DNA from 2 places in the Marinomonas sp. AWM4_232 genome. Region 1 is predicted to be linked to the other one. Evidence: predicted binding sites of a transcription regulator. Region 1 holds the regulator's gene; the other holds the start of a gene.

Region 1 (4,662 bases):
GAGTGTCGTCGTAGGAAACGGAACACGATATCGATAGTAATATTTGGCCGAATCGTTATCGTGTCGGTGTTCATCAAGCCACCGGCCGAATCCTCAGAGTAACTCATTAAGGATTCCATGCGCGCACGATTTTGTGCGGTCATGGAGGCCAGCACTTCCTTAACCAAGGTTTCAGGAAGCTGTTGCAGGATGTCTGCTAAGTCATCATTGTCGAAGTGTTCAGATACCGCTAATAAACGCTCGGTATCCATGTCCTTCATGAATTGAACACTAATCTCTTCTGAGACGTATTGTAAGACATCTCCTTGATTAGCATGATCAATCAGTTCCCAAAGAAGTTTACGCTCTTTAGGGGGGAAGATTCTAGAAGGCGAGCAACGTCCTGTGCAGGTAGAGCACCATTGAGCAAATAACGAATTTGCATGGTGGCGCCGGATTCAAGAGATTCGGCAACCGTCTGTAAGTGTTCTAAAGTGGACTGATCGCTCATTCGGCTATTCGCCTTCTCCAAATCGATCATTAATAAGTTCGATGATGGCTTCCATTGCTGCGGCCTCGTCCTCTCCGTTTACTTTCACATTTATGGTCGTACCTTTCGCAGCGGCAAGCATCATCATTGCCATAATGCTCTTTCCATCAACGTTTCGGCCTTCTTTCTCGATCGTGATGTCAGATGTAAATCGGCTTGTTGTTTCTACCAACTTGCCAGCCGCGCGAGCATGAAGCCCCAATTTATTGATAATTTCGACTGATTGTTCCAGCATGAGGGTGTCCTTACAGTAAAGCGTTAAACGCTTCAAACAAGTCTTCGTTGTTTTGTTTTTCTCTCAATTGATTTAACTTCTGTTCTGCTTGTGCTAGTTCCGCGATCTGCGCGAGAGTGGCTAAGTGCTCGTCACACTGATGTGGCGGAACTAATAAGGCAAAAATTAGGTCAACGGGACGTCGATCAATTGCGTCAAAATCAATTGGCTCTTCTAGTGACATTAATACCAGCGTAGCACTGTTTACTTGCTCAAGACGGCAGTGCGGTATCGCAATGCCATTGCCAATGCCTGTGCTGCCCAGCTTTTCGCGTCCGAGCAGGGCGTCATAAACTTCATCTGCGTTACAGTGTAGTCGATCGCTAACTGATTCGGCTAACTGCTCTAACAATCGTTTTTTACTAGAGATCTGTTGTTTCGCAAACACTAGATCTGTTTTTACTAAATTTTTAACTGACATATTTGCTGGCCTTTAAATCAGTCGCTTCCGCTCGTTTGATGGCGGAATGTTCATCGCTTCACGGTACTTTGCAACAGTGCGTCGAGCAACTTGAATGCCCTGGTCGGCTAAAATAGTTGCTAGTTTATTGTCACTTAATGGCTTTTTAGGTGGCTCATCTGCTACCAACTTCTTAATCATGGCACGAATGGCTGTGGACGAACACTCGCCACCAGATGAAGTGTTTACATGACTAGAGAAGAAGTATTTCAGTTCGAAAATGCCTCGGGGGGTATGCATGTATTTTTGCGTTGTAACACGTGAAATAGTGGATTCATGCATACCTACTTCTTCGGCAACGTCATGCAAAACCATAGGTTTCATGGCTTCTTCGCCAATTTCAAAGAACTCAACTTGTTTCGATACAATGCAGCTAGCAACTTTTAGTAAAGTCTCGTTGCGGCTCTGTAGGCTTTTCATAAACCATTTAGCTTCTTGTAAAGAATTTTTTATATAGGAAATATCATCGCTTGATGCTTTGGAGTTCACCATAGCCGAGTAGGTTTCGTTAATCTTAACCGGTGGCAGAGCGTCGTTGTTTAGCTCTACTTGCCAAACGCCATTGTTTTTCTTCACGGTAACATCAGGGATAACATAGTCTGTTTCACTGGTATCAATCAACGACCCAGGTCTCGGGTTGAGTTGCTGAATTAGGGTGATAACTTCTTTCAGTGCTTCTTCTTTAAGCTTGGTCTTACGGCTAAGTTGCGCGTAGTCTCTGTTGCCAAGCAAGGCAAGGTGTTGATCGACCACGCTAAAAGTCGCTCGATAAAGAGGGTGTTCTTGATAAGCTTCCAGTTGTACAAGCAGGCATTCACGTAAATCTTGTGAGCAAACACCAACAGGATCGAAGCGTTGTAAGCGGTGTTGCACGGCAGTCACTTCATCAAGCTCTAGATCTTCGAGTTCGACGGTTAAAGCCTGGAAAATCTCTTCTAAGCTCATTGATAGATAGCCATCTGTTTGCACGCTATCAATAATTGCATAAGCAATTTCAATGTCACGGTCTGACATATGAGTCAGATTAAGCTGCCAGATTAAGTGGTCTTGCATGTCTTCGGACAGAGCATTTCTGCCGTCGAGATCTTGTTCGCCTTCAAAAGCTGGGGTATCAGCTGCAGCTGCAGAATTTTGGTATGTGTCATCCCAATTGCTGTCTATAGACAGTTCGTTAGGGATGCTTTCCGTCCACTCAGACTCGAGCTGAGGTGTCTCGGAGCTGATTTCGGAGCTTTCGTTATTGGATTCGCCTGACGTACTAAGCTCAGTTTGACGTGAATCGCTCTCAGTTTGAAAACCTTCTTCTTCGTCCAATTCCAATAATGGATTGGATTCAAGAAACTCATGAATTTCTTGTTGCAAATCAAGAGTCGACAACTGCAGCAATTTAATTGCCTGCTGCAGTTGTGGCGTCATGGTTAACTGTTGTCCGATTTTAAGTTGCAGGGACTGCTTCATAGCGCAACTCTTTTATAATTAAGTATTTGGAATGACTTGTGCATAGTACTCCCTTTTCATAGGAAAAATAAGGGGGCTTATAGTTTGAAGTCGTCGCCTAGGTAGATTTTCTTAACTTGTTCGTTGTTTATAACGGCCTCGGCTTCGCCTGATGCAATGATACGGCCATTGCCAACGATATAAGCCTTATCACAAATGTCTAATGTTTCGCGAACGTTATGATCCGTAATCAGTACTCCGATTCCACTGGCTTGTAAGTGTTTGATGATGCCTTTTATATCACCAACCGATATTGGGTCGACACCGGCAAAAGGTTCATCTAATAGGACAAATTTAGGGTTCATGGCCAGAGCGCGTGCAATTTCTACGCGGCGTCGTTCGCCGCCCGATAAAGCCATACCTAGATTTTTGCGAATATGGGTGACGTGGAACTCCTCAAGTAGGCTTTCCATTTTAGCGATACGTGCTGCCTTAGTGAGATCTTTTCGCGTCTCAAGTATCGCGAGAAGGTTATCTTCTACTGTCATTTTACGGAAGATAGAGGCTTCTTGCGGTAAATAACCAATGCCTTTTTGAGCGCGACTGTGCATGGCGTCTTTGGTGACATCTTCGCCATCAATGAAAATGCCGCCTAGGTCATTTGAAACCATACCAACGATCATATAAAAACAAGTCGTTTTACCTGCACCGTTAGGTCCTAACAAGCCGACAGCTTCGCCGGAACGAACTTCTAGTGAAACGTCTTTCACTACTTGGCGTTTTTTATAGCTTTTGGCTAAATGTTTTGCTTCAAGAATCGCCATGTGTCTAGTTTGCCTGTTCGCTTTGGACGGGTTGCAGGGTCATGTTAACGCGACCACTACCACGGTTTTCAGCATTAAAAGTGCCGTTATTCAATATATAATGAATAAAGTCGGCTGAAATTTCGTCTTCGCCGCGCTGGAGGTAGCCGTTTTTATGGATTTCCAGTTGCCCGTTCGCAACGTTGTAATTCAATGTGTTGCCAGTTGCTTTCATTTGATCGCCAGCTTCATTTAGCTGTTGAGTAAATAGTGAAGGTGTTCCTTTCGCGGCTAATGACTCAAACTCACCGGTTTCGGGGTTTGTGTTGATAGTGAGAGATTGTGCTTCTATTCGAATACTGCCCTGAATGACGACAACATTTCCACTGTAGTTAGCAGTGCCTTCCTTTTGGTTAAATGCTGCTTTATCGGCCTCAATATTAATTGGTTGTGAAAGATCGCTTGGCAAACTGTAGGCAGCGCTGCTTGCGAGACTGATTAGTCCCCAAGCTATAAGATGTTTGTTACTTTGAAACTTCATAGTGTCCTGAAACGCCTCCATTTAAGGTTGCGGTATTGTCAGTAAGATTGAAAAATATGCTAGCAGATTTGGTAGTGCCTTGAGGCGTAATGAGTTCGCTGTTCCCATGACTGATAATCGTTTGGTCGTCGTTGTTGAAAACTAGTGTATCCGCATGAATGCGACCAGTCTCAACATTGTCTGCGTAGCGAATTACTTTGGCGTTGTGATTGAATGTGACCGTGTTTTCTCGATCATTTAATAGGCCGTTTTCTGCAGAGGTAACAGATTTTAAGTTTTCTGTGTAGCGGGTCACGACCGGAAGCTCTAGCGTGGTTTGATTTCTAAGGTAGTGGTTGGCCGTTTGTGCTTGCAGTACTTCTTGTAACTTGCCATCTTGGTTATAAGAGCGAGCGGTGACGTCTTCCAAGAAAAAGTCAGGTGCGTCAGATAATTTTTGTTCGTCCAATATGTAGAGTGTTGGGCGGTTTCCAATAAAGAAAACCGCTATTGATACAAGGGCGATGGCTAGAAAGCCAGCGATGCCTTTGTGTCGAAAAAACTTTTTAATTGATGTTTGCATGATCTAGCCAGAGATTGCTAACAGGTACAAGTAGGCACCGTATCCGCCTAGAAGTG
Region 2 (4,662 bases), 2.8 Mb from region 1:
ATAATCATTATCATTACCATATGCAAATAAAGCACTTCAATCATGATGGCCACTATTAAGCTCACTAACCCACATTCGTTACTGCTCGTTATGTCTAATAAGCGAGCCATCATACCTCTGCTAGTCGGCTGCCTCTGGCTGGTTCCAGGGCTGCAATCCACTATTAGCAGCGTTCTATCCGAAGCGTTTATACAAGTCTCTGCATTCGTCGCAGCCACGTTAGCCATCTACTACGGTATTAGCCACCATCTAAATACTCTAGGACTGCAGAAATGGATTAATAATAAGCCTTACCGAGAAGTATTGTTCGCTAGCCTTATGGGGGTATTACCTGGCTGTGGAGGCGCCATTGTTATCATCACACAATACACCAAAGGCCAAATTCGCTTCGGTGCGGTGGTTGCTGTACTCACAAGTACAATGGGAGACGCAGCGTTTTTATTGGTCAGCCAGCGTCCCCAAGATGCTCTGATCGTTTTGCCTTTATGTATGGCTGTTGGGGTAATATCTGGATTGTTCACCAACCGCTTCCTGCCTTCACCGCCATTAGCCATGCCCTCAACTAATGAACAGAATGGGGACACTACCGCAACGTCAAAACCCTCGCTGCACACGATAGATATTTTGATCGCGAAACTAAGCATTGTCTTCTGGTGCGTCTTGATTGTTCCTATGACAGCGGTGGCATTACTGGTCGCCATGCAGTATGACGTCAATGGTCTTATTGGATTGCCAGAGCATAGTATCGAGACACTTGGAGCCATGGCAGGTTTTAGCTGTTTGTTGCTTTGGGCGCTGTCTGCCAAAAGCGACCGCTACTCAGAATTGACTAGGGAGAACGCCAATGAGCTTCCTAAACATTGGCTCAGGAAAGTAGCTCAGGACACTCAATTTGTGACCAGCTGGGTGGTGCTCGCATTTATCGCTTTTGAGTTGATCATGCTCGCTGGTGGTGAAACGATATTTGAGTTTCTGCACACTTGGCAAAGTGGTTCCATTTTAGTCGCAGCACTTATTGGTTTGCTACCGGGGTGCGGTCCTCAGATCCTTGTGACCAGTTTCTATATTCAAAACACCATCCCTTTGTCGGCTCTCATCGCTAACGCCGTCAGTAACGACGGCGATGCACTCTTTCCAGCCATCGCTTTAGCACCGAAAGCCGCCTTTTTAGCGACCCTTTACTCATTTATCCCCGCACTGATCGCAGGCTATGGCTTTTATTGGCTGGTTGAAATGTAAAAAAGCCTGCTGATTCGAAGAACGCAGCAGGCAAACGAGGCAAGGTCAGTCATAGGGACAACAGACCTTTTTTGAAGCAATTAGCTTTGCTTGGCAAGGTCTAAGCCGTGCAAGGCGACGCGCTCAGGCTCCATTAGATAGCGGTATAAGAACGCTGCGGTGAAGCCGCCGATAAACAGTGCGTAGTTCGCCAATGCGGTGAAGACGAAGCTACAGAAGATGGCGACGATACCGGCAATCACTAGAGCGTAGACACTTTTCTTATTGATACCGTTGTCGTACCAGTAAATGCCCTGCTCAGATTCTGTATACAGGGAATCGATATCGATTTTGCCTTTCTTAATAAAGAAGTAGTCAACAATGATAATGCCGTATAGCGGGCCAATCATGGCAGCAAGCACATCAACCGTGTAATGAATCACTTCTGGGTTATTAAATAGGTTCCAAGGCATTAGCAGCACCGAACCAAATGCTGCGATAAAACCGCCCGCTTTGAAGCTGATCTTCTGTGGCGATACGTTAGAGAAGTCGAACGCTGGTGCGACGAAGTTGGCGACGATGTTGATACCCACGGTCGCGAAGATAAAGGTCATTGCGCCCAATACGGTGATCATACCTGAGTCGAGGCGACGTACCGTTTCTACTGGGTCCGTGATCATTTCACCAAACACCGGAATCGATGCAGATACAATCACCACGCTGAACACTGAGAACAAGATAAAGTTGAATGGCAGGCCAAGTAGGTTGCCGAACTTCAATTGCTTGTAACTAGCACAGTAGCGCGAGAAGTCACTAAAGTTCAGCGTTGGCCCTGCAAAGTAGCCCGCTACCAGCGCAATCGCAATGATCATCTGCATGATGGCATCCATACCAGAAAGGCTGGCATCGCCTAGAGTAAAGCTAATGTTTTCCCAACCTGCTAGGTTCACCATGTACACACATAAGGCAAACATCGCCACGTAAATAGCAGGGCCAGACCAATCGATCACTTTACGGATCATGTCCATACCGAACATGAAAACAATGCCTTGTAGGATCCACATAGCAGTGAAACCAATCCAGCCAAGGTAAGAAAGACCAAGGAAACTATCGTCTGCCAGCGTCGCCATACCTGGGAAGAAATACAACAGCAAAATAATGAAAGAGCTGGACGCTAGGAAGGTTTGAATACCGTACCAAACAACTGCGATCAAACCACGAATCACCGCAGGGATATTGGCACCAAAGACACCAAATGACATACGAGCGATCACAGGAAAGGGGGCACCTGCTTTTTGTCCAGGTTTGCCCATTAAATTAGCAAACACCAAAACAATCGAGATACCGACCAATAAGCTGATAAACACTTGAATGCCATTTAACCCTAAGGCAAATAGACTGGCAGCAAATACATACCCCCCAACGCTATGCACATCCGACATCCAAAACGCAAAAATACTGTACCACCCCCACTTTTGCTGGGTATCAGGCTTTAAGTCCTCATTACTGAGCCGTGGGCTCACCGGTAGTTGTGATTTCATCCGCAGGTTCCTTTTGTTTAATTGTATACAATCGTTGAATACAATTTATATGCCAACTCATCAGAACCCAAAACCACACATCTTTTCTCCAATTTAAGCGATAAAACATTCAAATTATGCCCCAAAAGGTAACACGCAAAGCATTAAAAGCCTCATGATTGTGCGCAATTTAATGACCACTAATTAAAGATGCTGAAACATTATTGACGTGCTATATTGAAATCAATGTATACAAATTTATCCGATACATCGTATACAATTTATATAGGTGTTAGCGTATATGTCGAATGACGAAAAGATTTACCAGAAGATATTAAAAGCCATCGTCGAACATCAATTACCCCCTGGTGCTCGCCTGCCAGAAGACCGTTTATCCGAAGCGTTTGGCGTCAGCCGCACGGGAATTCGTAAGGTGCTGCAACGCCTCGCGCTAGAACATTTCGTCGTCATTGCTCGCAACAAAGGCGCGCAAGTCAATCACCCAAGCGAAGAAGAAGCCCTCGAAGTCCTCGACAGTCGTATCTTAATCGAGCCTCAACTGATCTCCTCATTACAGCAACACTGGAGCAAAGACCACTCAGAGTACTTTCGTGATCTAGTGGAGGATGAACACCAAGCTGAGCACCAAGGGGATATGGCCACCCAAATCCAAGCCACAGCTCGTTTTCACTACGAGCTAGCCAAGATCGCAGGCAATAGTGTGCTGGCCGCCTTTGTTGAGCAACTGTGCTATCGCTCCTCGTTGGTCATTGCCGCGTATGGAACCCGTAGTAGCGTGAGTTGTGATTGCGGTGACCATGCCCAACTTCTGGACTTACTGGATCAACAGGAAACGAAGAAAGCTCGCCAGTGGATGACTCATCACCTGCAAGACATCAAAGCCTCGTTAGTTCTGGAAAGCCAAGAAGAACAAAACATCGACTTCCATCGTCTGTTTGCAGAGTGACCCCATGCGTATCCAAATTATTAATCCAAACACCAGCGCGGGTATGACCGACGCCATGGCGGCTAGTGCGCGCCAGATCGCATTGCCAGACAGTGACATCATTGCCAGCACACCAGAGCATGGCCCTAAAAGCATCGAATGCGCGTTTGATGAAGTCATTGCCGGCGCGGCAATGTTGGATCAAGTTCAAAAAGGCAAAGCAATGGGCGTCGATGCGCACATTATCGCCTGCTTCGGTGATCCAGCACTGGATGCCGCCCGTGAACTGGCAGATGCCCCTGTGATCGGTATTGCTGAAGCCGCTTTCAAATTCGCCAGCACGGTCGGCCATAAATTTGGCGTGGTGACGACGTTGTCTCGAACAGTCCCAGCTAGTGAGCACCTACTACACAAATATGGCTACCAGCACCTGTGCAGTGGCGTGCGAGCAACGGATATACCAGTACTGGCGTTAGAGCATATTGAACCAAGCGCCTACCGTCAGTTACGCGATGAATGTCTGGCGGCTATCAATGAAGATGGTGCAGAAGCCATTGTTCTGGGCTGCGCAGGCATGTCCGCCCTAGTGGACCGCCTTAGAGCTGAACTGCCCGTACCAATTGTGGATGGCGTTGCCGCGGCGGTAAAACTGGCAGAAAGTTTGCACCAGTTAGGACTTAAGACCGCCAAAACTGGTCAATATGGCGCGCCTGTCAACAAACCTTTTATCGGCCGCTATGAGCATTGGAATCGCTAGCATAAGGTAGTACAGCATGAAACATTATTTAGAACGAGATTACGCCGGATACGGTCGCGACAACTTACCCAAGGTAGAATGGCCGAATAAAGCCCGTATCGCACTGCAATTTGTACTGAACTTCGAAGAAGGTGGCGAGAACTGTGTGTTACACGGAGATGAGCACGCCGAAACATTTTTATCTGAGATCTTTGGTGCGCAGCCGTTTAAAGATCGCCACA

What was found. The regulator sigma-54, encoded in region 1, starts transcription at its own class of promoters, with help from an activator protein. The targets are predictions, from matches to a motif close to TGGCACNNNNNTTGCTNT.
Region 2: ACXAC1_RS06055 (NCS1 family nucleobase:cation symporter-1) is a predicted target of sigma-54. The motif match lies at 2,797-2,814, and genes of this name have one in related genera.

The regions. Positions count from the first base shown of each region.
Region 1 is NZ_JBSWTA010000001.1:4,040,285-4,044,946, reverse strand. Features, by position in the region: partial or broken gene mgtE (magnesium transporter) at 1-490, opposite strand, end outside; gene ACXAC1_RS19205 (HPr family phosphocarrier protein) at 495-764, opposite strand; gene ACXAC1_RS19200 (PTS sugar transporter subunit IIA) at 775-1,224, opposite strand; gene ACXAC1_RS19195 (RNA polymerase factor sigma-54) at 1,237-2,721, opposite strand; gene lptB (LPS export ABC transporter ATP-binding protein) at 2,799-3,524, opposite strand; gene lptA (lipopolysaccharide transport periplasmic protein LptA) at 3,529-4,044, opposite strand; gene lptC (LPS export ABC transporter periplasmic protein LptC) at 4,028-4,606, opposite strand; gene ACXAC1_RS19175 (calcium/sodium antiporter) at 4,610-4,662, opposite strand, start outside.
Region 2 is NZ_JBSWTA010000001.1:1,268,764-1,273,425, forward strand. Features, by position in the region: gene ACXAC1_RS06050 (putative manganese transporter) at 43-1,239, shown strand; gene ACXAC1_RS06055 (NCS1 family nucleobase:cation symporter-1) at 1,320-2,759, opposite strand; gene ACXAC1_RS06060 (GntR family transcriptional regulator) at 3,040-3,705, shown strand; gene ACXAC1_RS06065 (aspartate/glutamate racemase family protein) at 3,710-4,441, shown strand; gene puuE (allantoinase PuuE) at 4,458-4,662, shown strand, end outside.